Regions from separate parts of the Halomonas alkalicola genome, predicted to be linked through region 1. Evidence: predicted binding sites of a transcription regulator. Region 1 holds the regulator's gene; the other holds the start of a gene.

What was found. The regulator PhoB, encoded in region 1, activates phosphate uptake and scavenging genes when phosphate is short. The targets are predictions, from matches to a motif close to TGTCATANNNNTGTCANA.
Region 2: a site for PhoB is predicted at 3,726-3,743, ahead of phbB (acetoacetyl-CoA reductase). Genes of this name have one in related genera too.

Annotation. Positions count from the first base shown of each region.
Region 1 covers NZ_CP131913.1:2,101,075-2,116,458, forward strand. The annotation lists gene uvrD (DNA helicase II) at 1-513, shown strand, start outside; gene B6N23_RS10055 (TRAP transporter substrate-binding protein) at 648-1,739, shown strand; gene B6N23_RS10060 (acyl-CoA thioesterase) at 1,820-2,221, opposite strand; gene B6N23_RS10065 (PstS family phosphate ABC transporter substrate-binding protein) at 2,365-3,315, shown strand; gene B6N23_RS10070 (ABC transporter permease subunit) at 3,391-4,578, shown strand; gene pstA (phosphate ABC transporter permease PstA) at 4,575-6,110, shown strand; gene pstB (phosphate ABC transporter ATP-binding protein PstB) at 6,139-6,954, shown strand; gene phoU (phosphate signaling complex protein PhoU) at 6,978-7,706, shown strand; gene cysZ (sulfate transporter CysZ) at 7,953-8,684, shown strand; gene phoR (phosphate regulon sensor histidine kinase PhoR) at 8,670-9,986, opposite strand; gene phoB (phosphate regulon transcriptional regulator PhoB) at 9,988-10,677, opposite strand; gene ubiA (4-hydroxybenzoate octaprenyltransferase) at 10,759-11,652, opposite strand; partial or broken gene tnpC (IS66 family transposase) at 11,678-13,128, opposite strand; gene B6N23_RS10115 (chorismate--pyruvate lyase family protein) at 13,396-13,944, opposite strand; gene B6N23_RS10120 (FAD-dependent oxidoreductase) at 14,020-15,180, shown strand; gene B6N23_RS10125 (HU family DNA-binding protein) at 15,246-15,384, shown strand, end outside.
Region 2 covers NZ_CP131913.1:1,687,422-1,702,805, forward strand. The annotation lists gene B6N23_RS07995 (DUF349 domain-containing protein) at 40-2,850, shown strand; gene phbB (acetoacetyl-CoA reductase) at 2,964-3,710, opposite strand; tRNA gene B6N23_RS08005 (tRNA-Met) at 3,929-4,005, shown strand; gene B6N23_RS08010 (tetratricopeptide repeat protein) at 4,158-5,096, shown strand; gene B6N23_RS08015 (MalY/PatB family protein) at 5,098-6,294, opposite strand; gene B6N23_RS08020 (hypothetical protein) at 6,353-6,787, shown strand; gene B6N23_RS08025 (hypothetical protein) at 6,823-7,635, shown strand; gene B6N23_RS08030 (acyl-CoA thioesterase) at 7,709-8,116, shown strand; gene ybaK (Cys-tRNA(Pro) deacylase) at 8,113-8,583, shown strand; gene B6N23_RS08040 (hypothetical protein) at 8,666-8,992, shown strand; gene B6N23_RS08045 (DUF501 domain-containing protein) at 8,964-9,509, shown strand; gene B6N23_RS08050 (hypothetical protein) at 9,551-9,673, shown strand; gene B6N23_RS08055 (LOG family protein) at 9,846-10,400, shown strand; gene B6N23_RS08060 (hypothetical protein) at 10,418-10,918, opposite strand; gene B6N23_RS08065 (tetratricopeptide repeat protein) at 10,995-11,510, opposite strand; gene B6N23_RS08070 (NADP(H)-dependent aldo-keto reductase) at 11,767-12,798, shown strand; gene yaaA (peroxide stress protein YaaA) at 12,905-13,684, shown strand; gene B6N23_RS08080 (isochorismatase family protein) at 13,718-14,293, opposite strand; gene B6N23_RS08085 (Tim44 domain-containing protein) at 14,410-15,243, shown strand; gene B6N23_RS08090 (hypothetical protein) at 15,334-15,384, opposite strand, start outside.

The DNA.
Region 1 (15,384 bases):
ATGACCCTGCACGCCGCCAAGGGGCTGGAGTTCCCGGTGGTCTTCATGGCCGGCGTGGAGGAGGGGCTCTTCCCCCACCGCATGTCGGCGGAGGAGCCGGGGCGCCTGGAGGAGGAGCGCCGGCTCTGCTACGTGGGCCTGACCCGCGCCATGAAGAAGCTCTACCTGACCCACGCCGAGATCCGCCGCCTGCACGGCAAGGAGACCTTCCAGCGGGCCTCGCGCTTCCTGCGCGAGCTCCCCGAGCAGTACCTGGAGGAGGTGCGCCTGCGCGGCCAGATCAGCCGGCCGGTAACGACCTCGCGCCCCTCGGGGCTGCGCCAGACCGAGGTGAATGGCGGCGCCGACCTGCCGAGTCTCTCGCTGGGCCAGCGGGTCCACCACCCGGTGTTCGGCGAGGGGGTGATCCTCAACGCCGAGGGGCAGGGCGAGCGCGCCCGGGTGCATGTCAGCTTCGAGGGCGAGGGCGACAAGTGGCTGGTGCTGGGCTTCGCCAAGCTGACGCCGCTCTGAGGGTCGTTGACGATAACGTCAACGTCGCAGTCTTGTGGCCCAATTCGGCCTTGGCGCATACTCGCTGGCGGACACCACCGCGCGTCATCACGCCGCGCGGCCCGATATAACAAGCCTTTCGGAGTCATGCCCTCATGCAACGCCGCAACTTCCTGAAGACCCTCGGTGCCGGCGCCGCCGGCGTCGCCGCCGCCCCCTTCGTGGCCACCACCGCCAAGGCCCAGGAGACCATCACCTGGGACATGGTCACCTCCTGGCCGCGCAACTTTCCGGCGCTCGGCACCGGAGCCAACGAGTTCGCCCAGCGCGTCGAGGCGCTCTCCGGCGGGCGCATGCGCATCCGCGTGCACGGTGCCGGCGAGCTGGTGCCCGCCATGGAGGTCTTCGATGCCGTGGCCGCCGGCACCGCCGAGATGGGTCACTCCGCCGCCTACTACTGGCGCGGCAAGGTCGCGGCCTCCCAGTTCTTCACCGCGGTGCCCTTCGGCATGAACACCACCGAGACCAACGCCTGGCTCTACCACGGTGGCGGCCAGGAGCTGTGGGACGAGATCTACGCCAAGCACAACCTCAAGCCCTTCGCGGTGGGCAACACCGGTACCCAGATGGCGGGCTGGTTCAAGAAGGAGATCAACTCCCTCTCGGACATGCAGGGCATTCGCCTGCGCCTGCCGGGCCTGGCCGGGGAGGCGATGAACCGCATCGGCGTCACCACCGTCAACATGCCGGCCTCCGAGATCTTCACCTCCCTGCAGACCGGCGTGCTGGACGCCGCCGACTGGGTCGGCCCCTACAACGACATGGCACTCGGCCTCTATCAGGTGGCCTACTACTACTACACCTCGGTGTGGAACGAGCCCAGCGCGGTGCTCGAGGGGACCGTCAACCTGGATGCCTGGAACGCCCTGCCCGACGACCTCAAGGCGGTGGTGCGCGAGGCGGCCAAGGCCTCCAACCTGGCGATGATCAGCGAGTTCGCCTACCGCAACGCCCAGGCCCTCGAGACCCTGGTCGACGAGCACGGCGTGCAGCTGCGCACCTTCCCGGAGGATGTCATGCAGGCGCTCTATGATGCCTCCATGGAGGTGGTCCAGGCCCAGGTCGACAGCGATCCGGATTCGAAGAAGGTCTACGACTCCTACGTGGCCTTCCAGCAGCTGGTACGGCCGTTCAGCGACGTCGGCGAGTACTCCTACCTGAAGGGGCGCGAGGCCGTCGGCGCCTGATACCGCGCGTGCGGAATCGCTATCGGGGGCGCCACTTGGCGCCCCCGATGCGTTGCGGCTGATCGGCGAGAAGAGATGGCCTACTGGTGCACGGCGCGGATGCGGCCCTTGTCGTCCAGGGCCACCATCACGAAGGTCGCCTCGGTCACCTTGTGCAGCTCCTTGGAGTCACGCTCCTGGGGCTGGCGGATCCACACCTCCACGTCGATGCGGATCGAGCTGTGGCCGATCTCGCAGACGGTGGTGTAAATGTTGACCATGGAGCCCACGCGCACCGGGCAGAGGAAGTCCATGGCCTCGATGGCCACGGTGGCGGTGCGGCCATGGGCCTCGCGACCGGCGGCCAGCTCGGCGGCCTGGTCCATGTGGGCCACCAGCCAGCCGCCGGCGATGTCGCCATGCAGATTGGTGTCCTGACGGCTGGCCAGCAGTTTCAGGGTGAGCTCGCCCCGGGGAGCGGGGATATCGTCGAGGTCTGTCATGAAAGTGTCATCATCCTGGCTTGTTATTGTGGCCGTAAGCGACAAGAGGCATACGGATGTCTGAATCGGGGGTCATGGTATATGCAGTCGCCGCCGCCCACCAGCATGGCCCCGTGGCCCGCCGCAGGGGCGGCGGCAGGCGGATGACTTGGCGGCAGCGGGCGGCGATGGGCTGTCTGGCGCTGCTGCTGGTGTGGGCGCCGGGCCTGGCCCAGGCGGATGCCGACGAGGTGGCCGGTACCCTGGGGGCCGTGGGCTCCGATACCCTGGCAGGGCTGATGCTGCACTGGGGGGAGGCCCTGGCCGAGCAGTACCCGGCGGTACGCCTGCAGCTGCAGGCCAGCGGTTCGTCCAGCGCTCCCACGGCGCTGATCGCTGGTACCACCCGCCTGGGCCCCATGTCGCGCCCCATGAGCGAGGCCGAGCGGGCGGCCTTCGTGGCGCGCCACGGCTATCCGCCGCTGGAGCTCGAGGTGGCCCGGGATGCCCTGGCGGTGGTGGTGCATCGCCACAATCCGCTGGAGAGCCTGACCCTGGCCGAGCTGGATGCGCTCTTTTCGGACACCCTGCGCTGCGGTGGCGAGGCCCCCATCGAGCGCTGGTCACAGCTCGGCAGCGGCCTGCCCGAAGGGCGCGTGCGGCTGCATGGCCGCAACGTGGCCTCCGGCACCCATGACCTCTTTCGCCTGCGCGGCCTGTGCGGGGGGCGCTTTCGGCTCGACGTCAACGAGCATCCCGGCTCGGCCGCGGTGGTGGCGGCGGTAGCGGCGGAGCCCGGCGCCATCGGCTATGCCGGGCTCAACCACCTGACGCCGGCGGTGCGCCCCGTTGCCCGGCGCGACAGCGAGAGCGGCGAGCTCCACCCGCCCAGCGCCATGATGGTGAGCCGCGGCGACTATCCGCTTTCGCGCAGCCTCTATGTCTATGTCAACCGGCCGCCGGGGGCGACCCTGCCCGGGCCCGAGCGCGCCTTCCTCGAGCTGGTGCTCTCCGACGCCGGCCAGGCGGTGGTGAAAGAGCTCGGCTTCGTGCCCCTGACCCCGGCCGAGCGTGAGCGCCAGAGGCGCCGTCTCGAGGGCCATGGAGGCCGCTGAGGCTGTCACCCAACTGTCATCAGGATGTCGTAAAGTGTTGTCATCACCCTTGCCGATGATCGACCGGGAGCGGCCATGATCGACCCTTTGCCGCCCAGGGCCCAGCCGCGCCACCAGTGGTGGCGGCGCCTGCGGGACCGCCTGGCGACCCTGCTGATCACGGCCGGCGGCATCGGCGTGGTGGCGGCGGTGCTCGCCATCGGCCTCTTCCTGGCCCTGGAGGTGGCGCCGCTGTTTCTCGAGGCGGACTCGGGCGTCGGCTGGCGCGAGCTGTGGCAGCCCCGCTGGCAGCCCGGCACCCTGCCCGGGGAGTCCCCCCTGTTTGGCCTGCAGCCGCTGGCCTGGGGCACCCTCAAGGCGGCCTTCTGGGCGCTGCTGTTCGCCGTGCCGCTGGCGCTGGGCGCGGCCATCCACTCGGCCCTCTACATGCCGCCGCGGCTGCGCAGCCGCCTCAAGCCGACCCTGGAGTTGATGGAGGCGATGCCCGGCGTGGTGGTCGGCTTCGTTGCCGGCCTGGTACTGGCGCCCTGGGTGGAGCGCCACCTGGCCGGCGCCCTGGCGCTGGTGGCGGTGCTGCCGGGGGGGCTGCTGCTCGCCGGCCTGGCCTGGACACGCCTGCCGGCGCCCTGGCGGCGTCGGCTTCCCCAGGGCTGGGCCGGGCTGTGGCTGATCCCCTGGCTGGCGCTGCTGGCGGGTCTGGCGCTGTGGCTCTCGCCCTGGCTCGAGTCGCTGCTGTTCGGCGGTGACCTGCGCGGCTGGCTGGAGGCGCACTTCGGGCTCGGCTATGCCTCGCGCAACGCGCTGATCGTCGGCCTGGCCATGGGCTTCGCGGTCATTCCCGGCATCTATGCCCTGGCCGAGGATGCACTCTCCGGGGTGCCGGCGAGCCTGGGCGAGGGCGCCCAGGCGCTGGGCGCGACCCGCTGGCAGAGCCTGTGGAAGGTGGTGCTGCCTGCGGCGGCCCCCGGGGTGTTCAGCGCGGTGATGATCGGCGCCGGCCGCGCCGTGGGCGAGACCATAATCGTGCTGATGGCCAGCGGCAACACCGCGCTGATGACCCTGAGCCCCCTGGAGGGGATGCGTTCCCTGGCCGCCACCATCGCCATCGAGCTGCCCGAGGCGGTGCCGGGCGGGGTCCACTACCGGCTGCTGTTCCTGGCGGCGCTGGCGCTGTTCGTGTTCACCTTCCTGGTCAATACCCTGGCGGAGCTGGTGCGCGCCCGGCTGCGCCGCCGCTACCGCCGCCTGGGGGGACTTTCATGATCGGCCCCGGGCGCGCTCGGCTGCCCCGCGGCGAGGGGCCCTGGCCGTGGCTGGCCGCCGGCAGCGTGGCGCTGTCGCTGCTGCTGCTGGCCGGGCTCCTGACCCTGCTGGCGGTGCGGGGGATGGGGCACTTCTGGCCGTCGCCCCTCACCCTGGTGACCCTGGAGGATGGCCGCCAGCTGGCCGGCCAGGCGGTGCGCGAGGAGCGCCTGCCAGGCGGCGAGAAGCGCGAGCGCCTCTACCGCACGGCCAATCGCGACCTGGACGGCGCGATCTGGCGCTGGGTGGCCGTGGACGAGATCGCCGAGGAAAGCCGCCCCCGGGACCTGGTGGTGCTGGAGCGTACCCGCTGGGGCACCTTCCAGGGGCGCCTGTTGGCCCTCGAGAGTGCCGCAGGGCGCGTCGAGGGGGAGGCCGCCTGGGCGGCCCTGCAGGTGCGCCTGCAGGAGCTCGCGGCCCTGAGGGCGGAGCGTGATCGCCTGCGCGACGAGGTGGTACCCCTGGCTCGGCGGCTGGACCGGGATCCCGAGGCCGACAGTCAGCTTGCCCGGGCCAATGCCCGCATCCGGGTGCTTCAGGCGCGCATGGGGGGGACTCGCTTGCTGCTGGAGAGCGTCGACGGGCGTCGCCTCGAGCAGCCGCTGGAGCAGGTGCTGCGCGCCTGGCGGCCCAACGCCATGTCGACGCCCCAGAAGCTGGCCGCCTGGGGGCAGGGCGTGTGGCGCTTCCTCGCCGAGGGGCCCCGCGCCGCCAACACCGCCGGCGGGGTGTGGCCGGCGATCTTCGGTACCGTGCTGATGGTGCTGCTGATGTCGGTGGTGGTGACCCCCTTCGGCGTGCTGGCGGCCATCTACCTCAACGAGGTCGCCCATCAGGGACGCTTCACCCGGCTGGTGCGCATCGCGGTGCGCAACCTGGCCGGGGTGCCCTCCATCGTCTATGGAGTGTTCGGGCTTGGGGTCTTCGTCTACGGCATCGGCGGCACCCTGGACGAGTGGTTCTTCGCCGATCAGCTGCCCTCGCCCACCTTCGGCACCGGCGGCCTGCTGTGGGCCTCGCTGACCCTGGCGCTGCTGACCCTGCCGGTGGTGATCGTGGCCACCGAGGAGGGGCTGGCGCGGGTGCCGGACCATCAGCGCGAGGGCGCCCTGGCGCTGGGCGCCACCCGGGTGGAGATGCTGACCCGGGTGATCCTGCCGATGACCGCCCCGGCCATGCTCACCGGGGTGATCCTGGCCGTGGCCCGGGCCGCCGGTGAGGTGGCGCCGCTGATGCTGGTGGGGGTCGCCAAGCTGGCGCCCCAGGTGCCGGTGGACGGTGATTTCCCCTTCCTGCATCTTGAACGGAAGTTCATGCATCTGGGCTACCACATCTACGACGTGGCCTTCCATGGGGACGATGTCCAGGCGGCGCTGCCGCTGGTCTACGCCACCGCGCTGCTGCTGGTGCTGGTGATCCTGGTGCTTAACCTGACTGCAATATTCCTGCGCCATCATCTAAGAGCGCGTCACGGGGCCCTGCCGCGCCGCTAGCGGCAGCGCCCGAGGAGTGAGGAACCCGATGTCCGTCTTCCCGTCGCCACGGTCCGCTGCCGGCAGTCCGATCATCGACTTCGACCCGGCCGCCTGCTGCCTGGAGATCGAGGGGCTGAGCCTGGCCTACGGGGAGACGCCGGCGCTGCGCGAGCTCTCGCTGCGCGTGCCGCGCCAGCGGGTCACCGCCTTCATCGGGCCCTCGGGGTGCGGGAAGTCGACGCTGCGGCGGGCCCTCAACCGGCTCCACGACCTCAACGACGAGGTGCGGCTCGCCGGGCGGATTCGCCTCGAGGGGCAGGATATTCACGCCCCCGAGGTGGAGGTGGCGGAGCTGCGCCGGCGGGTCGGCATGGTGTTCCAGGCGCCCAACCCCTTCCCGATGTCGATCTACGACAACGTCGCCTTCGGGCTGCGGCTGCAGGGGGGTATCCGCAAGCGCCAGCTGGACGACATCGTCGAGTGGGCGCTGCAATCGGCGGCGCTGTGGGATGAGGTGAAGGATCGCCTGAGGAGTTCGGCCTGGGCGCTCTCCGGCGGCCAGCAGCAGCGCCTGGTGATCGCCCGCACCCTGGCGGTGCGCCCCGAGGTGCTGCTGCTCGACGAGCCGGCCTCGGCGCTGGATCCGATCTCGACGCTGAAGATCGAAGAGCTGATCCGTAACCTTAAGTCGCAGCTGACCCTGGTGCTGGTCACCCACAACATGCAGCAGGCGGCGCGGGTCTCCGACTACACCGCCTTCCTGCAGGAGGGCGAGCTGGTGGAGTACGGCCCCACCGACAGGCTCTTCACCAATCCGCGCCTCGTGCGCACCGAGAACTACATCACCGGGCGCATGGCCTGACGGCCGGCCCCAAGGAGAGTCCCATGGACATCACCAGCGATATCCACAGCCGCCACATCTCGCGGCAGTTCAACCAGGAGCTCGAGGAGCTCAAGACCCACCTGATGGCCATGGGCGGCCTGGTGGAGAAGCAGATCCAGGAGGCGGTGGCCGCACTGCTCGAGGGGGACTCCGACCTGGCCCGCCGGGTGGTGGAGAACGATCGCGCGGTCAACGACATGCAGATCAAGATCGACGAGGAGTGCACCCAGGTGCTGGCGCGCCGCCAGCCGGCGGCCTCGGACCTACGCCTGGTGCTGGCGGTGATCCGCGCCGCCTCCGATCTGGAGCGCATCGGCGACGAGGCGAGCAAGATCGCCCGCAACGCCGCCGACCTGATCGCCGCCGATAACGGCACCCGCGGCTTCGTCGAGGTGCGCATGATCAGCGAGCACGTGCGGCGCATGGTGCGCGATGCCCTGACCTCCTTCGCCCGCTTCGATACCGAGCTGGCGCTGAAGCTGGTGCATGAGGACGAGGAGGTGGACGAGGAGTACCGCAGCGCCATGCGCTCGCTGATGACCTTCATGATGGAGGATGCCCGCTCGATCTCGCCGATCCTCAGCTTGATGTGGATCCTGCGCGCCCTGGAGCGCATCGGCGATCACGCCAACAACCTGGCCGAGTACGTGGTCTACCTGGTCAAGGGGCTGGATATCCGCCACACCGACCCCGAGGACCTCGACGAGCAGGCGATCACCCGCAAGGGATAGGCCTGACTCGGTCGACCGTCATGCTCGAGGCTGTTCCGGCGACAGGTCTTCGAGGGGGCGCTGTGAACCCATCCTTGGGCGCTACCGACGCCATCCCTGGCGTAGGACCCCCTCTTCGACCTGTCCCCGGCGCCTCTCGCTCATTGCAACGGTGCATGGGTTGACGGTCCCTCTGGATTGGCTGTCAATGTCGCAGGCCACTGCCCCTGGCGGTGGCCTTCGTCGTTTTCCCGTGAAGGAATCACCATGCTTGATGCCGTCACCGCCCTGGCCCGGGGCACCCGCCTGGCCTACTCCCGCGGCCTGCGCCGCTACGTCTTCGTGCCCATCGTCATCAACCTGCTGGTCTACGGGGCCATGCTGCGCTTCGTGCTGGCCAACTTCGGCGGCTGGCTGGAGGGCTGGATGGCGCTGGTGCCGGCCTGGCTTGGCTGGCTCGAGTGGCTGATCTGGCCGCTGTTCGTGATCAGCCTGGTGGTGATTGTCTTCTTCACCTTCACCCTGGTGACCCACCTGATCGCCGCCCCCTTCTACGGCTTCCTGGCGGCCAGGGTGGAGGCGGTGGCCACCGGGCGGCCACCGCTGGACGATCGCGGCTTCATGAAGACGGCGGTGGATGCCATGGGGCGCGAGCTGGTCAAGCTGGCCTATATCGCGCCAAGAGCCCTGCTGCTCTTCCTGGTGAGCTGGATTCCCGGGGTGAACCTCGCCGCCCCGCTGCTCTGGGCGCTCTTCTCCGCCTGGGTGATGGCGATCGCCTACCTGGACTACCCCATGGACAACAACAAGGTGAGCTTCGCCGAGATGCGCCGACGGCTGGCGGCGCGCTGGTGGCAGAGCCTCACCTATGGCGGCTGCGTGACCCTGGTGACCTGGATTCCCCTGGCCAACCTCTTCCTGCTGCCCGGCGCGGTGTCCGGCGCGGTGCTGATGTGGGACCGCCACTACCGGGAGCCGGCGGTCTCAGAGGCTCGCTGAGGACTTCTCGGCGGCCTCAGCCGCGAGTCGCTCGGCGGGGAACAGGCAGCGGAAGCGGGCGCCCTGGCCCGGGCGGGAGTCGATCTCCAGGCGGGCGTCGTGGCGCAGCAGCACATGCTTGACGATGGCGAGGCCAAGCCCGGTGCCGCCGGTGGCGGCGCTGCGCCCCTTGTCGACCCGGTAGAAGCGCTCGGTGAGCCGCGGCAGGTGCACCGGATCGATGCCCTCGCCGTTGTCCTCCACCTCCAGGCAGGCGCCGTCGCCGTGGGGCCGCCAGCGCAGCACGATGCGGCTGCCCTCGGGGGTGTAGCGCACCGCGTTGAAGGCCAGGTTGGAGAGGGCGCTGTGGATCTCCTGCTCGCTGCCGAGCAGTGACTTGGGTTCCACCAGCTCCACCTCGACGGTGTGGCGGCCGGCGGCCGTCGCCGTCGCGTCGCGCTGCACGCTGCCCAGCAGGGCGTCCATGCCCAGCGGGGTGTGGTCCTCGCCGCCGCGGTCGATCTCCAGGCGCGACAGCAGCAGCAGGTCGCTGACCAGGTTCTGCATGCGGCTGGTCTGCTCCTGCATACTGGGCAGCCCCCGGGCGAAGCGCGGCGGCAGCTGGTCGGCGTAGGTGGCGTAGGTCTCCAGGTAGCCGGCCAGCACGGTGAGTGGGGTGCGCAGCTCGTGGGAGACATTGGCCACGAAGTCGCGGCGCATCTCCTCCAGGCGGTGCAGGCGGGTGATGTCGCGGGCCATCAGCAGCCGCTCGTCATCGCCGTAGAGGGTGATCTGGAACTGCAGCACCATCTGCTCGTCGATGGGCGAGGGCAGCGTCAGCGGCTCGCGGTAGTCGCGGGCATGGAAGTAGTCGATGAAGCGCGGATCGCGCAGCAGGTTGGTGATGTGGTGGCCGCGGTCATGGGCGGCGTTGAGCCCCAGCATGCGCTCGGCGGCGCTGTTCCACCACTCCATGTCGCCGTGGCGGTCGAGCATCACCACGCTGTCGCGCATCGCCTCGGAGGACTCCTGGATGCGCTTGATGATCCCGAGCAGCCGCTCCTGGGTGTGGCGCTGCCCCTTCTGGTAGCGGTAGAGACGGTCGAACAGCTCGCCCCACACGCCGGTGGTGGCGGGAGGCTCGGCCTGGGGGGTGAGGGTCAGCCAGCGGTGGAGGCGGTAGAGCTGGCGTAGATGAAAGGCCAGGCAGGCCGCGAGGCCGAGGGCCAGGCCCGCCCAGGCATGGGACAGCAGCCAGCCCACCAGCAGGCCGATGCCGGCCAGCAGCAGAAGTCGCCATAGCTCCCGCCTCCAGAGGCCCACGTCAGCCCTTGGCGGAGAACCGGTAGCCGGTGCCGCGCACCGTCTGCACCAGGTGCTGGTGGCGCTCGCCCAGCGCCTTGCGCAGGCGGCGGATATGCACGTCCACGGTGCGCTCCTCCACGTAGACATTGCCGCCCCACACCTGGTCCAGCAGCTGGCTGCGGGTGTAGGCGCGCTCCTGGTGGGTCATGAAGAACTGCAGCAGGCGATACTCGGTGGGGCCCATCTCCACGGGCCTGCCGCTGGCGCTGACCCGGTGGCTCACCGGATCGAGCAGCAGGCCATCGACCTCCACGGCCTCCTCGACGCCCTGGGGCGTGGCGCGACGCAGCACCGCCTTGAGGCGGGCCACCAGCTCGCGGGGAGAGAAGGGCTTGGTGATGTAGTCGTCGGCGCCGGCCTCCAGCCCCTGGATCTTGTTGTCCTCCTCGCCCTTGGCGGTGAGCATGATGATCGGCAGTTCGGCGGTAGTCGGCTCGCGCTTGAGGCGGCGGGCCAGCTCGATGCCGCTGGTGCCGGGCATCATCCAGTCCAGCAGCACCAGGTCGGGCTGGTGGTCGACCACCATGGCATGGGCGGCCTGGGCGTTGTCGGCCTCGAGGACGCGATAGTCGGCCATCTCCAGCGCCACCGCGATCATCTCGCGGATCGGCGCCTCATCATCGACGATCAGAACGGTCTTGGCGGTCATCCGGAAGCCTCGGCACAGTGACGGATCGATGACGATCTCACCATGCCAGTATGACACTCGCATGACAGGACCGCCCGCCTGTCACGCGCCGGCGGCCGGCCACAGGCTGAGGGCGATGCCGGCGAACACCAGCAGGCCCGACCAGTGGTTGTTGAGGAAGGCCTGGAAGCAGGGATCGCGCTCGCGCTCGCGGATCAGGAACTGCTGGTGCACGAAGGTGGCCGCCATGCCGGCCAGGCCCAGCCAGAAGAAGCCGCCGAAGCCCAGACGCAGCCCCGCCCAGGCCAGCAGCAGCAGGGTCAGGCCCTGCAGCAGGCCGATCATCAGCCGGTCGGCGCGGCCGAACAGCACGGCGGTGGACTTGATGCCGATCTTGAGGTCGTCGTCGCGGTCGACCATGGCGTACTGGGTATCGTAGGCCACGGTCCAGGCGACGTTGGCGGCGAACAGCAGCCAGGCCTCGAAGGGCACATGGCCCAGCACCGCGCCGAAGGCCATGGGGATGGCCCAGGAGAAGGCGGCGCCCAGGAAGAGCTGGGGCAGGTGGGTGTAGCGCTTCATGAAGGGGTAGATGAAGGCCAGCGCCACCCCGACCAGGGAGAGCATCACGGTGAAGAGGTTGGTGAAGAGCACCAGCACGAAGGCGGCCATCACCAGGATCAGGAACAGCGCCTGGGCCTCGCCCTCGCTGATCCGCCCGGTGGCCAGGGGGCGCAGCCGGGTGCGCTTGACGTGGCCGTCGAAGTGGCGGTCGGCGTAGTCGTTGACCACGCAGCCGGCGGCGCGCATCAGGTAGACCCCGGCGATGAAGATCAGCAGCACGCGGCGGCCGGGGATGCCCTCGGCGGCCACCCACAGCGCCCACAGGGTGGGCCACATCAGCAGCCAGGTGCCGATGGGGCGGTTCAGGCGCATCAGCTGCAGGAAGTCGGGCACCCGGGCGAGGCCCGTGGGGCGCATCAGGGAACGGTCCATCTCTACCTCGTAAGAATGTTCGTAACTATTCAGCACCGGTTGGCTGAGTCGGGGCTTCTTGCTGCATGAAGGCTGGCACCTCCCCCGCAAACAGTTGCTCCAGTGCGGTATGCGCCGCTACCCCTTGCTTGACGGCGGTCGAGAGAAAGCTACGCATGCGGCAGAAGATCTCTCAGCACCCTCCCAGGAGCGGAAACAGCCCGAGATTTTCTGCTGGACCTTGGTCATTCGCAGATCGCGCTCCCCCTGGTTGTTGGTGAAGGGAGCGGCAGGGTCGTCGAGGAAGCGCAACACGTCGTCCTCGTACGCCTGGAGGCGTTCCAGGAGGTTGCGCGACTTGGTGCGCTTGGCCCGGCCTCGCGTTCCAGGTGGCGGTTTCACCGGCGGGGGGCACTCGGCGTCCCCTTTCGCCAGGCAATCTCGATAGCGCTGCCGCCAGGCTCGGGTCTCATCGGCCGAGAGGCAGCCGTCGGCCACCTCCACGGCGCGATGCATCTCCAACAACAGGTCATGCAAGGCCTTGGCCCATGCCTGGCCATCGTTCTCCCAGGCCGCTGTCAGCTCCCGAAGGTGGTGCGCATTACAGAGCGCGTGCCGGCAATCCGGATAGCGGTAGTAGGGCTTCCAGTGATCATGCACCAGCACGCCACGCACGAAGGGCAATACGCCGATGGCGTCCATCGCTTCCTGGCCGCGCTTGGGGTGCGGGGCCAACCAGGTCAGGGCCTCGTTGGAGGCGCTGTGTAGCCAGTAGCGTTTGCCACCGACCTGCATTCCGGTTTCATCGGCATGGACGGTGGCTGCTTCACGTAGCGCCGGGATCACCCACTCGGCGAACGCCTCGGCCCGCTGGTAGGCCTCCTGGTTGAAGGCGAACAGGGTGCCGGTGCTCAGCGACAGGCCGCACTGCGAGGTGAGCAACTCGCGGATACGCGCATAGGGCAACAGCTGATACTGGGAGAGATAGACGACATGCGCCTTGAGGCGAGGGCCATACTGGATGGGGCGAGTCACGCCCTCGGGGAATGGCGCCACGTAGCGTTGCCCCTGATCATCTTCGAGGACCTCAGCCTGATATTCGGTGACCACGGCCTGGATTACGATGTCCTGCACTTGGCGCGTTTCGACGCCGACCGGGCGGTAAGAACGCCCCTTGGGGAGTTGCCGACGATCGACACGGAGCTTGACCACCTCGTCGGGGTCCGTCACCGGCGCCAACGTCTTACCCTCATGCCCTGGCTGTCCGCCGGGGCGCCGCTCGCCTTTGGCGCGCGAGCGGCGCTGGCGATTGGGATCCTGGGACGGTGGCTTGCTGCTGTTGCGGCTACTGGTGGCCAGGCGATCGGCCATGAGCTTGACCAGCAGCATCAGCACATCGATGGCGGCACGCAGCGACGGCGAGACCGTCTGGTCTTCCTTGAGCTGCTGCCGGACCCGCTCCAGGGCCTCGTCGACGTTGATATCGCTGATGGTCATATCACCGCATAGGTGTGCCGAATGATGCTGTGCACTATGCCAGAAAAATCAGCTGGTTGGCGATACCCCATCCGCAGCCACCTGAATAGTTACGAATGTTCTTTATTGGCAGACGGTGTTAAGCGGCGGGACTGTTCCGGCGACAAGCCTGCGAGGAGGCGCTGTGAATACTTCCTTGTACGCTACCGACGCCATCCCTGGCGTAGGACCTCCTCTTCGGCTTGTCCCCGGCGCCCCGCCCGTCGGCATCGGAGACTGGCCCAGAGCCTAGCGTGAAGGGAGACCGAGGTCATCCGCCATGGCATCCAGGAACCACTCCTGCACCAGCACCCGGAAGTCGCCGCGGCGAAACACCGAGCGGCGCCCCCAGGGGCCCGTGGCGGCGTGGAAGCCGGCGGGGGCGGAGGTCACCTCGATCTCGCCGCGCTCGAGGCCCGGCTGGCGGAACAGCCAGGAGCCCAGCGAGCGCTCGCCCAGGTGGGCCAACTCGTGTTCCGGCAGGCCCGAGAGCGGCGCCACCGAGCGCGCCACCACCCAGGGGTGCTCCCCCAGGCAGAGCGCCACCTCGCGCAGCCAGGCGCGCTGGCCGGGGGCGATGCCCAGCGCCCTGGCCTCGTCGCGGCGGGGAGTGCCGAGGCGCTGGTCGAGCAGCCGGACGCGGAAGGGGCGCGGGGCACCGGCCTCGGTGAGGCGCAGGGTCAGGGAGTCCCGGGAGCCGACCCAGCGGTGCCAGGCGGGGCTCATGGCCGGCCGGGAGGCGGCCAGGGGGATCCAGTGCGCCAGGGCGCAGGTGTCGGCAGGTGGCAGGTCGGACACCGTCGGGCTCCGCGTCGCTTCAGGGGCGGCTAGTGTAACATGCGGTGCCATCCCCACCCCTGAGCGAGGAGGCCCATGAGCGCTCCCCTGACCATCATCGGTTCCGGCATGGCGGGCCTTGGCCTGCTGCGTGCCCTGCGTGCGCTGGATGCCGAACGCCCCGTGACCCTGATCACCGCTGACGGCGGCGATGACTACGCCAAGCCGCTGCTCTCCACCGGCTTCGCCAAGCGACTGCCGCCGGATCGCCTGGCGGCGCGCAGCGCCCTGCGGGTCGCCGAGGAGCTGAATGCGGTGGTGCGCACCCATACCCGGGTCGAGGCCATCGATACGGCAGCGCGCACCCTGCGGATCGGCGCCGAGCGGCTGCCCTGGAGCGAGCTGGTGCTGGCCACCGGGGCGGCGCCGGCGGTGCCCTTTGCACTGCCCGCGGCGGTGGCCGGCCGGGTCTTTACCATCAACGACCTGGAGGACTATCGCGCCTTCCACGCCGCCCTGGCGGCGCTGGGGCGGCCGGGCCGGGTGGCCATCGTCGGCGCCGGCCTGGTGGGCTGCGAGTTCGCCAACGACCTGCTGGCGGGCGGTCACGAGGTGAGCCTGGTGGCCCCCGAGACCGCGCCCCTGGCGCGGCTGCTGCCCGAGCCCCTGGGGCGTGCCCTGGGCGAGGCCTTCGAGGCGGCCGGCATGACGCTGGCGCTGGGGGGCGGGGTGACGGCCCTCGAGGACGCCGGCGCCGACCTGGGCGTGGCGCTGGACGACGGCAGCCGCCTGGTGGCTGACCTGGTGCTGGTGGCTACCGGCCTCAGGCCCCGCACCGCCCTGGCCGAGGCGGCGGGCCTCGCGGTCAGCGCCGCCGGCATCCACACCGACCGCTGCCTGGCCACCTCGGTGCCCGGCATCCACGCCCTGGGCGACGTGGCCTGCGTCGATGGGGTGAGTGCCATGTACGTGCAGCCCCTGCAGGCGAGCGCCAAGGCGCTGGCGAGGACCCTGACCGGCACGCCCACCCCGGTCGCCTACGGCCCCTGGCCGGTGGTGGTCAAGACGCCGCTGCTGCTGGTGGTGGCCCTGCCGCCGACCCGCCCGCCGGCGCGCTGGCGCATCGAGGGGGAGGCGGGGGATTTCACCGCCCTGGCGGAATCGGAAGACGGTCGTTTGATCGGATTTGCGTTGACAGGGGCCTGTGTCCGTCGGAAAGTTGAACTGGCGCGGGTTGCGCCGCCGTTGCTAGGCTAGATCTTCGACAGAACAAGACCCCGGCGACAGGCGCCCGGGGAGTATGCCAATACCAGGAGGGCAGTATGCGTAAGCCAGAACTCGCCGCGGCGATTGCCGAGCGTGCCGATCTTTCCAAGGACAAGGCGAGCCAGGTGCTCAACGTGATCCTCGACGAGATCACCGGTAGCGTGGCCCAGGGACAGGATGTGTCGCTGATCGGCT
Region 2 (15,384 bases), 410 kb from region 1:
CGTCCCGGTGCGTGATGCGCCCCTTGATCAGGATCGCCCATGTCCGGACTCCTCCGCCGCCTGTTTGCCCCGCGCTGGCAGCACCCCGACCCCCTGGTACGGCGACAGGCCGTCGCACGCCTCGACCTCAGCCGCGAGGAGCACCGCCAGGCGCTGGAGCGGCTCGCCCTGGATGAGAACCCCGGCGTGCGCAGCGAGGCGCTGGCCCGCCTCGACGACCCTGAGCGGCTGATCACCCTGCTCGGCAGGGGCGATGCCTCAGCGGAGCTCGCTCACCGGCTGATCGCCCTGCTCGCCGGCGGCAACGGCAACCTGGAACTGGGCACGCGCATCGCCCTGATCGAACGGCTCGATGATGACGCGCTGCTCGCCGAACTCTGTCTGAAGGGCGATAACCAGCAGCTGCGCCTGGCGGCACTGGCCAGGCTGGACGGCGAGGAGGCCCTGATCCGCCAGGCCTGCGACAACGGCATCGCCGCCGTGCGCCACGCCGCCGCCGCGCGGGTCGACAGCGAGGCCGGACTGGCTCGCATGGCCCAGCAGGCGCGACGCGACCGCCAGGTCATGCGCGGGGCCAGGGAGCGCCTCAACCGTCTGCGCGCCGACTCGGCGCAGCTGGCCGCCGCCCGGGAGCGCCGCGAGGGGCTGCTGGCCGATCTGGAACGCCACGCCACCGCCCCCTGGGAGCCGCTCTATGGCGGCCGCTTTCGCCACCTGGAGCGCGAATGGATGGCGCTTCAGGATCTCCCCGATGCCACTCAGGAGCGCCGCTTCCACGATGCCTGCCTGCGCTGTCGCAAGGTGATCGGCGACCACGAGGCCCGGCTGCGCGCCAGCGAAGCCGCCGAGGCCCGCCGCGAGGACGCCGAGCAGGCCAGGGAGGCGCTGGTGGAGGCCCTGGAGGAGGGGCTCGAGGCCCTGGGGCGCAGCGACGTGGTCACGGCCCAGGACATTGCCAGCCTGCGCGCCCAGAAGCAGCTGCTGGCCCAGCGCTGGCAGGCGCTCTCCGATCAGCACCTGGCGGACCAGGCGCTCCGCCAGCGCTATGACGCCGTCCGCGAAGGCTTCGAGCGCATCAGCCAGGCCTGGGTGCGCCTGGAGGAGCGCGCCGACGAGCTCGAGCGGGCCCTGACCGACGGCGATGACGACCGCCTCACGGCACTCCTGGGGGCCATCGACTGGCCTCGTGGCCTGGCCCCTGCCCCGCTGCTGCAGCGGGCCCGACAGCGTCTGGCACAGCCGGATGCCCCGGGCGACGAGGAAGATCAGACGGCACGCCTGGCCCGCTTCATCGCCGACCTCGACGACCTGGAGAGCCTGCTGGAGCGCGGCGCCTTCAAGGGCGCCAGCCGCCTTCACCAGCGCCTGCGCCAGGCCGCCGACGGGCTCGACGCCAGGGTGCCCCAGCCCCACCGGGCGCGCCTTCGACAGCTGGGGGCCCGTCTCGCCGAGCTGCGCGACTGGCGCAGCTTCGTGGCCGGCCCCAAGCGCGACCAGCTGCTGCAGGCCATCGAGGCCCTGGCCGAGGAGGCGAGCCTCGTCGACGCCGCGCTGGATCGCCGCCACCGCCAGCTGGTCAAGGAGTGGAAGGCGCTGGGGGACGCCGCCGCCAATCGCGAACAATCGGCCCGCTTCCGGGCCGCCTCCGACCGCATCCATGAGCGGCTCGCCCCATGGCGCGAACGCCTCGACGCCGAGCGCCAGACCCACCTGGCCACCCGGCAGGCCCTCTGCGATCAGTTGGAAACGCTGCTCGAGCAGCCCGCCGAGGAGGCCGATCCCGACGCCCTGCGCGAGATCCGCGACCGCGCCAGGGACCAGTGGCGACGCGCCTCGCCGGTGCCCCGCGACCAGGCCGAGACCATCGGGCGTCGCTTCGCCCGCATCCGCCATGCGCTTCAGGCGCTGATCAACCAGCGCGCCCGGGCGGTCGCCGAGACCAAGCGCGATCTCATCGAGCAGGTGCGCGCCCTGCTGGGCCAGGCGATGCCCGCGGCCCGCCGTGCCGAAGCGGTCAAGGCGCTGCAGCAGCGCTGGCGCGAGCTGGGGCGCGCCCCACGGGGCGAGGAGCAGGCGCTGTGGCGGGAGTTTCGCGGCCTGTGCGACCAGGTGTTTGCCTCCCGGGAAGCCGAGCGCGACGACCGCGTCCGTCAGGCCCGGGAACGCCAGGAGGCCATGCAGGCGCTGATCGAACGCCTGGACGCCTGGCACCCCGCCGGCAGCGCCGACGAGGCGGTGCTCGCCTCCGCCATTGCCGAGGCCGCCGCTCTGGAGCCCCTCCCCGTCCCCGGCGGACGTCGCACCGAGGGCATGCGCCGGCGCTGGTCGGGCATCGTGCGCGCCCGACGCGAGCGCCTCGAGCGCCTGGCAGTGGTGGAAGAGGTGGAGCGCTGGCGAGAGGTTCAGCCGCTGCTGCTCGCCCACCTGGCAGCCGACGCCGAGCGCCTGGCCGGCGCCGAGCGCCTGGCCGGCGGCGAGCCCCGCGAGGTGGCGCTGCCCGAGTCGCCGCGCCTGGCGGATGACATGCGCAGCGCCCACGCCCGCCGCAACGCCGCGCGCCAGGCGCCCGAAACCGACGAAGAGGTGGCGGAGCGCCTGGCGAGGGTGCGTGTGCATCTCTCCCTGCTTGCCGTGGGCAGCGTCAGCCATCGCGACGACCCGCTGCGCCTGGCGATCCAGGTGGAGCGCCTCAACGAGAACCTCGGGCGCGAGCTCTCCCGCGCCGAGGAGGTCCACGGCGTGCTGCGGGAGCTGCTGGCCACGGGACCGGTCGCACCGGCGCTGTGGAGCCGCGAAGTGGGGGAGCTGGATCGCCTGCTGGAGCGCCTGACCCGCCTCCCCCCACCCTGAGACCAGAACCCTGAGGCCAGAAAAGGCAGAAGCGCGAGGGATCGCCTCGCGCTTCTTGTCGTTACGGCGGCCCCTGGCCGATCGATGACCAGGGGCGCAGGAAACCGGGGCGATCAGCCCATGAACTGGCCGCCGTTGATGTCGATGTTGGCGCCGGTGATGAAGCCGGACTCCTCGTGGGCCAGATAGGCCACCAGGCGACCGATCTCTTCCGGCTTGCCGTAGCGCTTGACCGGGATGGTCTCGCGGATGGACTCGCGCACCTTCTCGGGGATCTTCATGATCATGTCGGTGGCGATGTAGCCCGGCGACACGGTGTTCACGGTGATGCCCTTGGTGGCGGTCTCCTGGGCCAGTGCCATGGTCAGCCCGTGCATCCCCGCCTTGGCGGCCGAGTAGTTCACCTGGCCGAACTGGCCCTTGCGCCCGTTGATGGAGGAGATGTTGATGATTCGGCCGTACTGCTGCTCCAGCATGCTGTCGAGCACGCTGCGGCAGGTGTTGAAGACGCTGTTGAGGTTGGTGTCGATGACCTCGTGCCACTGCTCGGGGGTCATCTTCTTCATGGTGCCATCCCGGGTGATGCCCGCACAGTTCACCAGCACGCCGATCGGGCCGTGCTTCGCCTCGATCTCCTTGACCCCGTTCACGCAGGCCTCGAAGTCCACCAGGTCCACCCCGGCAATATCGATGTTGCTGTAGCCATCCGCCTTCTGGGCTTCGAGCCAGCTCTTGGCCTTTTCCGGATTGTGGTAGCCGGCCACCACCTGATAGCCCTCATCGGCCAGCGAACGACAGATGGCACTGCCGATACCGCCGGTTCCACCGGTCACCCAAGCAACGATTGCGTTGTTGGCCATTGTAACCTCCCTGATTGTCATGACGCTGTGACCAGGCCACCTCGGCCTGCACACCAATTATTCTTTTTAGCGTTGCCAGTTTGATGACAACTCCGGAGAGTATGGACCACCGCATGGCCCTGGGACGAGCGTTTGAACTCAATCCTTGACTAGGGACAGGCGTTTGAACTCAATCCTTGACTAAAGGGGTAATCCCTGTAGAATGCGCTACACGTTGATGCGGGGTGGAGCAGTCTGGTAGCTCGTCGGGCTCATAACCCGAAGGTCATCGGTTCAAATCCGGTCCCCGCTACCAAACATCGCAAGAAGCCGGTTCCTCAGGGAACCGGCTTTTTCGTTGGGTCGACCCCCCTGTCGATCCCCTCCCTTTTCGCCCCTCCCCCTTGAATCCCGCACTCGTCACCCGCATCTCGTGGACAAATCCACTCGATCCCGGGAAACCCGACCATGCCTATCGTCGATCCGCGCACCGGCGAACCCCTCGCCGCCGACACCCCCGCCAGCGACGCCGGCTCGGCCGCCTCCGGCGCCGACCCGATGCCCGAGGTGATCGTCGACGCCGATGCCGACAACATCCAGCAGCTGCTGGAGCTCTCCATGCAGGTGCCGGTGCTGCTCGACTGCTGGGCCCCCTGGTGCGAGCCCTGCAAGAACCTGATGCCGGTGCTGGAGAAGCTGGCCCGCGAATACCGCGGCGCCTTCATCCTGGCCAAGCTCAACATCGACGAGAACCAGGAGATCGCCGCCCAGCTCGGCGTGCGCTCGGTGCCGGACGTCAAGCTGATCAGCCAGGGCGGCCTGGTCGACCACTTCCAGGGCGCCCTGCCCGAGAAGCAGGTCCGCGAATGGCTGGGCCGCTACTTCCCGGCCCCCGAGGACGCCCCGGCCAGCCCCGAGGAGCAGGCCGCCGAGGCCCTGGCCGCCGGCGATGCCGCCACCGCCCGCGCCCTCTACGAGGAGCTGGTGCAGCAGAACCCCCAGCACTACCCCTTCCAGGTGGAGCTGGCCCGGGCCCTGGTGGCCGAGGGCCGCGCCGCCGACGCCCGCGCACTGCTCGACAACCTGCCCCCGGAGGAGCGCGACGCCGCCCCGGCCCGGGGTGTGCGCGCCAGCATCGAGTTCGGCGAGGAGGCCCCCGACGCCGAGGCGCTGGCCGCCCTGGGCGAGCGCGACGACAGCGAGGCCCAGTACCTGCGCGCCCTGCGCCGGGTGGCCGACGGCGACTACGAGGTCGGCCTCGATGCCCTGCTGGCGCTGATGAAGGCCGACCGCGCCTGGGGCGATGACGCCGCCCGCAAGACCCTGCTGCGGGTCTTCGATGCCCTGGGGGCCGACCACCCGCTGACGGTCACCTACCGCCGCAAGCTGTTCGCCCTGCTCTACTGAGTCATCCGCCCAGCACGCCGTCCAGGCGTGCCAGGGCGGCCTCGAGCTGGGTCGCCGTGGTGCCGAAGTTGAGCCGCGCTAACCCCGGCGTGCCGAAGTCGGCGCCGTCCGAGAGCGCCACCCCGGCGCGCTCGAGCAGCGCCTGCTGGGGCGACTCGCAGTCCGCCAGGGCCGACGCCTGGCGCAGGTCGAGCCAGGCCAGGTAGGTGGACTCGGGCGCGCTCATCGTGACCCCCGGCCAGCGGGCCACCCGCTCGACGAGCGCCTGCCGATGGCCGCGCAGCACCTCGAGCAGCGCCTGGCGCCAGGGCTCGCCCTGGCCGTAGGCGGCCTCCGCGGCCACCAGCCCCAGCACGTTGCCGTCCGGCGTCAGTCCCCTGGCCACGGCGGCGAAGCGCCGGCGCAGGGCGGCATCGGGGATCACCGCGCAGGCGGTGGTCAGGCCCGCCAGGTTGAAGGTCTTGGAGGGGGCCCAGAGGGTCAGGGTGCGCGCGGCCAGTTCGGGGAAGGCCGCCGCCAGCGGCACGTGCCGGGCGCCCTCGTCCAGCAGCAGGTCGCAGTGCAGCTCGTCGGAGACCACGTACAGGTCGTGACGCATCACCAGCTCGGCCAGGCCGGCCAGCTCGTCGCGAGTCCAGACTCGTCCGGTGGGGTTGTGGGGGTGGCACCAGAGCAGCAGCCGGGTGCGCGGGGTGATCGCCGCCTCCAGCGCCGCGAGATCGAGCCGCCAGGGCGCGCCGGGGGCTGCGGGCTCGGCCATCGCCGCCTGCTGGGGCGTACGGCCGGTGCGTTCGGCCACTCGCAGGAAGGGCGGGTAGATGGGCGTTACCGTCAGCACCCCGTCGCCCGGCTCGGTCAGCGCCAGGCTGGCCAGGTGAAGCGCCGGCACCACCCCGGGCAGCCACAGCTGCCAGTCGGGCTCGATGGACCAGCCATAGTGGCACTCGCTCCAGGCGCAGAGGGTCTCGCGCAGGGAGCCCGGCACCAGGCCATAGCCGAACACGCCGTGGTCGACCCGGGCGCGCAGCGCCGCGAGCACCGCCGGGGGCGAGACGAAGTCCATATCGGCGACCCACAGCGGCAGCACCTCGTCGTCGTAACGGTGCCACTTCTGGGACGGCCAGTCGGACGGCCAGTGGGACGGGCGCTCGCCTGACGGGTGCCGCCGCTCCACGGGCGTGGCAAAATCGAAGTCCATGTCTCACTCCTTAACTTCAGGGCCCTGCAATGACCAGGACGATGCCATGACCAGCACGATGCCCCAGGACGGCTTCTATGCCAAGGTACGCCGCGGCCTGCCTGCACTGATCGACCAGTGGCGCACCCTGGGCCAGGGCGACGCCGACCGCCTGGCGCTGATCCTCGCCGAGACCGCACGGGTCGCCAGACTGGGCCAGCCGGAAGCCACGCCGGACGGGGCCACCCTGGTGGCCTGGACCGCGCCGGAGGCGGGTGACGAGATCCCGCTGTGGGCGGCGCGCACCGCCGCCTTCCTGCTGATGCAGATGCCCGCCCGGCCGCTGCCCGGGAACGACGACGAGGCCCGCGCCTGGGCCTACTGCTGGTTGCGCAACCGCGACTTCACCGACCACGAGAGCGCCGAGGCCGCCCTGCCCGCCCACCTGCGCGGACCGCTGGCCGCCCCGCTCAAGGCCGCCTGGCTGGACCGCCAGGGCCTGCGGCTCATCTAGCCGACCAGGCCCCTTCATAACGACAAGGAAACCCCATGGACGTCCCCTTGAGCTGGCAGCTTGCCAAGCTTCTGGTCTCGATCGGCATGGTGCTAGGCCTCGGCGCCATCGCCGTGCGCGTCAGCCCCCGGGTCGCCGGCCTGCTGGCCGGCTACCCCCTGGGCACCGCCATCGCCCTGTTCTTCATCGGCCTGGAGCTCTCCACGGGCTTCGCCGCCGAGAGCGCGGTGCATACCCTGGCCGGCTTCACCGCCACCCTGGCCCTCGGCGGCGGCTACCTGCTGGCCGGCCGCCGCCCGGGCCTGCCCGGCGTGCTGACCGGCACCGCGGCGGGCCTGGCCGCCTTCCTGGCGGTGAGCCTGCTGCTCACCCGGGTGGAGTTCGATCGCCTCACCGGCACCCTCACCACCCTGGCGGCCATCGCGCTGTTCACCTGGCTCTACCGGCGGGTGCCGGACAGTCCCGCGCGCCCCGGCGGACGCTTCTCCTGGGCGGCGCTGGGCGTGCGCGCCCTGCTGGCCGCCGCGATCATCTTCGTGATCACCGGCCTCGCCCACGTCCTGCCGGCGGCCTGGGCAGGCGTCATGGCGGCCTTCCCGGTCACCATGTTCCCCTTCCTGGTGATCCTGCACCTGACCCACGGTCCCGGCCCGGTGGCCACGGTGATCAAGCACTACCCGGCCGGGCTCGGCTCGCTGCTCAGCTATACCCTCTGCGTCTCCCTGGCCTACCCGGTGCTGGGGCTTGGCCTGGGCACCCTCGCCGGCTTCGCCGTGGCCACTCTCTGGCTGCTGGGCTGGACCCGGCTGCAGGCGTGGCAGCAGGGCAGGCGCACCGCCCGAGCTTGACCGAGCGTTTGCTTGGGGCAAAGCTGTCCTGCCCGGATCACAACAACCGAAACGACAACAAGGAGCCCCCGCCATGTTCACCCGCACCGTCGAGCCCGCCTTCTACGACACCGATGCCCTGGGCCATATCAACAACACCCGGCTGCCCGCCTGGTTCGAACTGGCCCGCAACGACCTCTTCCGGCTCTTCACCCCGGACCTCGACCCGCGCCAGTGGCGCCTGATCATGGCCCGCATGGAGGTGGAGTACCTCGCCGAGCTCCAGTACGGCAGCGAGATCGAGATCCGCACCTACGTCTCGCGGCTCGGCAACAGCTCCTTCACGGTGACCCAGGAGGCCCACCAGGAGGGCCAGATGACCAACATCGGCCGCACCGTGATGGTCCATTTCGACCACCAGAGCAAGAAGGCCGTGCCCATCGAGGGGGCGCTGCGCGCGGCGCTGGAAGCCCACGTGCGGGAGGAGCCCGTGGCCGCATGACCCCTGCCGTCAAGCAGCTCGAGCGGGCCGGCGTGGCCTTTACCCTGGCCGAGTACGCGCACGACCCGCGCACCCCCGCCTACGGCGAGGAGGCGGCGCGCGCCCTGGGGCTCTCCCCCGACGAGGTGTTCAAGACCCTGCTCGTCAAGCTCGGCGACGGCCGCCTGGCGGTGGCCATCGTGCCGGTCGCGGGCCAGCTCGACCTCAAGGCGCTGGCTCGCGCCGCCGGCGCCCGCCGGGCCGTCATGGCCGAGCCCGAGGCGGCCCAGCGTGCCACCGGCTACGTGGTCGGCGGCATCAGCCCGCTGGGGCAGAAGCGCCGCCTGGCCACCTTCCTGGACGAAAGCGCCGCGGCGCTGCCGGCGATCCATGTCAGCGGCGGCCGGCGCGGACTGGAGATCCGCCTGGCCCCCGCCGACCTGGTGCGCCTCACCGGCGCCAGGCTGGCCCCGCTCGCCAGGGGCTGACGCGGCGAGCCAAACGGCGTGTCATGCTGTCCCAATCACATGGCCGGCTCGGCCGACACCCGCTCCCCGACAGGAGGTGATCATGGCCATCCGCTACGACCTCTGGCTGGACCCCGACAACGTCGCCCGGCACCGCGCCGTTGAGGCGGATCTGATCCGCTACTTCGTCGAGCGCTTCGCCGACTATCCCCACATCCGCTTGTTCGGCGCCGACCCCTACGATTATGATGCCCCGTTCAATCGACTCTACGACGTGCTGATGGCCCGGGCCGCGGACTACTGCGAGCGGGAGTGGCGCTATGCGCCCACCCCCGAGCAGCTCAACCGCGCCTTCTTCCTGGCCGTCGGCCAGTCCAACAAGTTTCTACGGGACCCCGACGATGGTGATCCGCACCGATCAGACTCCTGACGAGCGCCAGCTGGCGATCATCACCGCGCAGCTGGGCCGCGCCCCGCGCGGCATTGAGGCCGTGGCGGCCACCGACAGCGAGGGCACCCCGCTGGTGCTGCGCATGGCGCCGATCGTCGACGGCAAGCCCTTTCCGACCCTCTACTGGCTCTGCTCCGAGCGGCTCAAGGTGGAGATCTCGCGCATCGAGGCCGTCGGCGTGATCAAGCAGCTGGAGGCACGCCTGCAGGAGGAGCCCGAGTTCCTCGCCGCCTACCACGCAAGCCATCGCGACTACGTGGCGGCCCGCTGGCGCCACATGAGCGAGGCACAAAAGGCGGAGGTAATCCGGCTGGGCTACGATGCCGTGCTCACCGAGCGCGGCATCGGCGGCATCGCCAACTGGGACCAGATACGCTGCCTGCACACCCAGTACGCCCACCACCTGTGCGGTGACAACGTCATCGGCCAGTGGATGGACGCCGAGTACGGCGTGGCCGACTGCCTGCCCGGCGGATCCCGACCCCATTCCCCCTGACCCTCAACGCTTCACTCTCGACACCCAACAAGGAGCCCCCGATGTACCTCGATACCCATGTCGTTGCCAGCCTCGCCCTGATTGCCAGCATGTTCGTGATCACCGGCGTCGGCCTCAAGCTGCTGCGCCAGGCCATGAAGCGTGACGCCGAGGGCACGCGCTGAGCCGCCGGCAAGCGACATCCCGCGAAGGGCGCCACCTCGGCGCCCTTCGTCGTTTCATGGGGTGGGAAAGGGCTTGCGGCGGCAGGCCCTCGGCGCCAGCATAAGGCCCTGTGACGAGGTGACAGCGACCCGGCCAGCAGGCGGCCAGCGCGCCTCTGCCAAGGAGAAGAGCATGCCAAGATTCTGTATCTACCTGGGGTCAAGGGACGGTAACGATCCCCAGTTCCTCGAGACCGCCCGCGAGCTGGGCCGCGAGCTGGCCCGGCGCGGCCATGTGCTGGTCTACGGCGGCGCCCGCATCGGCCTGATGGGCGCCCTGGCGGATGCCGCCATGGCCGAGGGGGGCGAGGTGATCGGCGTGATGCCCGATCACCTGGTGGAGCGCGAGCAGGCCCACCGCGGCCTCACCGAGCTGATCCGGGTGCGCAACATGCACGAGCGCAAGGCCAGCATGGCCGCCCACGCCGATGCCTTCATCGTGCTGCCGGGCGGCATCGGCACCCTGGAGGAGTTCTTCGAGGCCTGGACCTGGCACTACCTGGGGCTCCACGACAAGCCCATCGGCGTGCTCGACAGCGCCGGCTTCTACACGCCGCTGCTGGCCTTCCTCGACAGCACCGTGGAGCACGGCTTCCTCAACGCCCGTACCCGGGCCGAGCTGTTCGACGCCGCCGAGCCGGGAGAACTGCTGGATATCCTCGAGGCGCGGCTTGCCGAGCCGGCCTGACGTCGCGGGCCCGCGCGTCAGGCGTCGCCGGCCAGCTCGCGGGTGCGCTGGTAGGTAAGCTGCAGCAGGCGGGCGTCCTCGCCGGCGCGATGCCGGCGGATGCCCAGCTCCTCGATCAGCGCTTCCTTGGTCTGCTTCCAGAGCGCCAGCTGCCCCTCGCTGAGCAGCTTGCGCAGCGCCTCCAGCCGGAAGGCCGGCAGCATGCCGGCATGGTGGAAGAGCAGCGACAGCCAGGTGTTGTCGTAGCCCCAGCTGTCGCTGTAGGCGATGCCAAGCTCGCCGAGCTCGTCGTTGAGCCAGCGTGCCACCTGGCGCACCGGGTAACCCTCGCGCTGCAGACGCGCGCGGCTGATGCCGTGCAGGAGCTCCGCCTTGGGGTCCCAGTGGGTCCACTCCGGCAGGGGAAGGATCAGGAAGGCACAGCTGCTGCCATCGGGGCGAGCCAGGCCGACCTCGATGGGGTAGCTGCCGCGCCCGAACCCGGACGCCTCGATATCGAGCAGTGTCGGTAGCGTCACGGGAGCGCGGGTCCTCGAGGCCGATGCTTGGGATGGAGAGGGCCGGGGCGTGGTCACGCCCCGGCCAGGCGTCGGTCTAGTGTCGCGTCTCGGCTTCGCCGCTGTCCAGCGCCTCGGCGAGACCGGCGGCCTGGTCGGCCCGCTGCTGCCACTCGGCAGCGCGCTCGCGATCCACCGGCAGGCCCAGCTGCCCCTCGCCATAGGCGCGGGCCAGGCGGGCTGCCGCCAGGGGGTGGCCGGACTCGCCGGCGCGGGCATACCAGGTCACCGCACGATCGTCGCGACGCGGGTAGAGGACGCAGCCGTGCTCGTAGATCTGGGCGGCCTGGTACTGGGCACGAATGTCGCCGGCCTGGGCCGCCTCCATCACGTAGCGGGCCCCACGGGCCTTGTCCTGGGGCGTCAGGCCGCGATGGAAGAGCATATGACCATAGACGGAGAGCGCCGCCGGATGGCCGGCATCGGCGCAGCGCTGGAAGAGGTGCATGGTCAGCCGCTGAGTACGCGGGGAGCGAGGCAGCCAGCGGGTATGGAACAGCTGCTCCGCCAGGCGGTATTCGAGCCGGGTGAACAGTGATGATGCCTGTGTCATGGCCAGTAACCGAGTCCTGTTGACGCAACGTGGAGACACTCGGCACCACCCTGTGCACGGCGTCTGTCATCTGCGAAAGCAAAACGCCCCGGAATCCAGGGGCGCGCAAGCGGCGGCCAGCATACGCCCGCCCCGTCCGGGACTCAACCCCGGGGGGGATTTGCCGCCCCCGCCGGGCTCCCCTACCATGCCCTTACTCCATGCATTTACCCCATGCCCCACCCCTTCGCTGACCCTGGCAATTGAGGAAGAGAGAATGCAGACGCGACCGCTGGGCACTACCGGCATCGAAGTCAGCCGCCTGTGTCTTGGCACCATGACCTTCGGCGAGCAGAACAGCGAGGCCGAGGCCCATGAGCAGCTCGACCGCGCCGTGGCCTTCGGCATCAACTTCATCGACACCGCCGAGATGTACCCGGTGCCGCCGAAGGCAGAGACCCAGGGCCGCACCGAGGCCTACATCGGCAGCTGGCTGAAGCAGCGCGGCAGCCGCGACGACGTGATCATCGCCACCAAGGCCACCGGCCCCGGCCTCGATCACATCCGCGGCGGCCCGCGGCTGACCCGCGACCAGCTGCACCAGGCCATCGATGCGAGCCTCGAGCGCCTGCAGACCGACTACGTCGACCTCTACCAGCTGCACTGGCCTGACCGGAAGACCAACTACTTCGGCCGCCTCGGCTACGAGCATGACGAGGAGGAGGAGACCACGCCCCTCGAGGAAACCCTCGGCGCCCTCAAGGAGCTGGTGGATGCCGGCAAGGTGCGCGCCATCGGGCTCTCCAACGAGACCCCCTGGGGGGTGATGCACGCCCTGCAGCTGGCCGAGACCCTGGGCCTGCCGCGGGTCGCCTCGGTGCAGAATCCCTACAACCTGCTCAACCGCACCTTTGAGGTGGGCCTGGCCGAGATCGCCCACCGCGAGCAGGTGGGCCTGCTGGCCTACTCGCCGCTGGCCTTCGGGGTGCTCTCCGGCAAGTACCTGAAGGGCGTGCGGCCCGAGGGGGCGCGGCTGACCCTCTTCGAGCGCTTCCAGCGCTACACCAACCCCCAGGCCGAGGCGGCCACCGCCGAGTATGTGCGGATCGCCCAGGACGCCGGCCTGGACCCGGCCCAGATGGCGCTGGCCTTCGTCAACTCGCGCTCCTTCCTGACCAGCAACATCATCGGCGCCACCACCATGGAGCAGCTCGAGCGCAACCTCGAGAGCGACTTCCTCAAGCTCGACAGCGAGGTGCTCGAGGCCATCGAGGCGGTGCACCGGCGCCAGCCCAACCCGGCGCCCTGAGACCGGGCCGGCGGGCGCCGCGCTCGAGGGCTATCACCGCGATAGCCCAACCGCCGCGGCGCCCTTGGTATACTCGGGGCACTTCCACCGGATCAGGAGCGCCCCCATGCTGAGCGTGATCTCGCCCGCCAAGACGCTGGACTTCGAGACCCCGGCCACCACCGCCATGCACACCCAGCCGGACTACCTCGACCGCAGTCGCGAGCTGATCGAGATCCTGAGCGACTACTCCCCCCAGCGGCTCTCCGAGCTGATGGGCATCAGCGACAAGCTGGCCGCCCTCAACGCCGCCCGCTTCGCCGAGTGGCGCCCCCCCTTCACCCCGGAGAACGCCAAGCCAGCCGCCCAGGCCTTCCAGGGCGACGTCTACCTGGGGCTCGAGGCGGCCACCTTCAGCGACGACGACAACGCCTTCGCCCAGGCGCACCTGCGCATCCTCTCCGGGCTCTACGGCCTGCTGCGCCCCCTGGACCTGATCCAGCCCTACCGCCTGGAGATGGGCACCCGGCTGGCGAACCCGGCGGGCAAGGATCTCTACGCCTTCTGGAAGGGCACCCTCACCGAGGCCCTCGACCGGGCCGTGGCCGAGAGCGGCAGCCCGGTGCTGGTCAACCTGGCCTCCAACGAGTACTTCAAGGCCATCGACGCCAGGGCCCTCAAGGCGCGGGTGATCACCCCGGTCTTCAAGGACGAGAAGAACGGCAAGCTAAAGATCATCAGCTTCTACGCCAAGAAGGCGCGCGGCCTGATGGCGGCCTGGATGATCCGCGAGCGCCTGAACGACCCGGAGGGGCTCAAGGGCTTCAACGTCGCCGGCTATGCCTACAACACGGCCATGAGCGAGGGCGACACCCTGGTCTTCACCCGCCCGGAAGGCGCCGCCTGAGGGCAGCGGCGCCCGGGTCGCCGGCCGTAGTGGCTACACGAAGGTGAGCGGGCGCGCCGAGCGCCCCCTGAGAAAGCGGCGATGGGCCTCCTTGAAGCGCTCATCGTCGCAGCGGTGCAGCCACTCGTAGGCCACCATGTCGGCGCTGACCGGCACCGCCCCCGCCTGCATCATGCGCTCCCGGGCCAGGCGCGCCTCCGCGGCGCGGCGGCTGGCGCAGGCCTCGGCGAGCCAGTAGACCTCGAAGCCCGCGGCCAGCAGGCCGAGCCCCGTCTGCATCACGCAGATATGCGCCTCGGTGCCGCACAGCACCACCTGGCGCCGGCCGCTCTCGGCCAGGGCGGCGCTGAACTCGGGGTTGGCGCAGGCGTCGAAGGTGAGCTTCTGCCACAGCCGGTGGCCTGGCAGCGCCTCCAGCAGCCGCGGCTCGCTGCCGCCGAGCCCTTCCGGGTACTGCTCGGTCACCCACACCGGCACCTCGAGGCTCTCGGCCAGGCCGCCCAGCCAGGCCGCCTCGGTGACCGCCTGGTCGCCGTGCTCGATCAGCGGCAGCAGCCCGGCCTGCAGGTCGACAATCAACAGCAGGCTCTCCTCTCGTGACAGACGCATGCTGGGGTCTCCTTGTGCTTGTTGTCGGTTTTTATGGTGCCCCCCAGCATAGCCGGTAGAATGAAGCGACTCGACCTTCCCACCCCCTACCAAGACCAATATCGGAGGCACCCCTGATGCGACATCTGCTTGTCATGCTGGTCGTCGGACTCTTTACCCTCGGCCCGGCCCTGGACTACGCCGAGGCCCGCCGTATGGGCGGCGGCGGCAACGTCGGCAGCTTCTCCCGCTCCGCGGACCGCCCCGCCGCCGCGCCCAACCAGGCCGCTCCCGCCCGCCAGGGCCAGCAGGGCGCCGCCGCCGGCTCGCGCATGCCCGGCATGCTGGGTGGCCTGCTCGCCGGCGGCCTGCTCGCCGCGCTCTTCTTCGGCGGCGCCTTCGATGAGCTGCGCATGATGGATATACTGCTGATCGCCGGCCTGGCCTTCGCGGCGATCTGGTTCCTGCGCCGCCGTGCCACCATGGCCGGCGCGGGTGCCGGCAGCGCGGCGCCCCAGGCACGCACCGAGCACACCGCCGCCCCCGGCGCCCAGGCCTTCCAGGCCAGCGCACCGCTGGGGAGTGGCGGCGCCGCCTTCGCCGGCGAGCCCGAGTGGTTCGATCGCGAACGCTTCCTGGGCGGCGCCAAGGAGCACTTCATGACCCTGCAGCGCGCCTGGGACAACAATGACTTCTCCGGCATCCAGGAGTACGTGACACCGGAGCTCTACAACCTGCTTCGCGCCGAACGCGACCGGCACCCGGCCAACAACCGCACCGAGGTGGTACGGCTGTTCGCCGAGTTGGGCATGGTGCAGGAGGTCGGCCAGCAGGCCGAGGCGACCGTGATCTTCCACGGCATCCTCGACGAGAACGGCGAGCACAATGAGTTCAACGAGACCTGGCACCTGGTGCGCGACCTGCGCGACGGCGCCCCCTGGTACGTGCAGGGCATCGAGCAGAACGGCTGAGCCACGCCGGAGCGCCTGACGCTCTTCCATGATGCGGAAAGGCCGGACGATCTCGTCCGGCCTTTCCGCGTCAGGATCCCGGATCGGTCGTCAGTTTCCCTCGGCGGTATCCTGGATCGACTCGCCCATCTCCTCGACGCT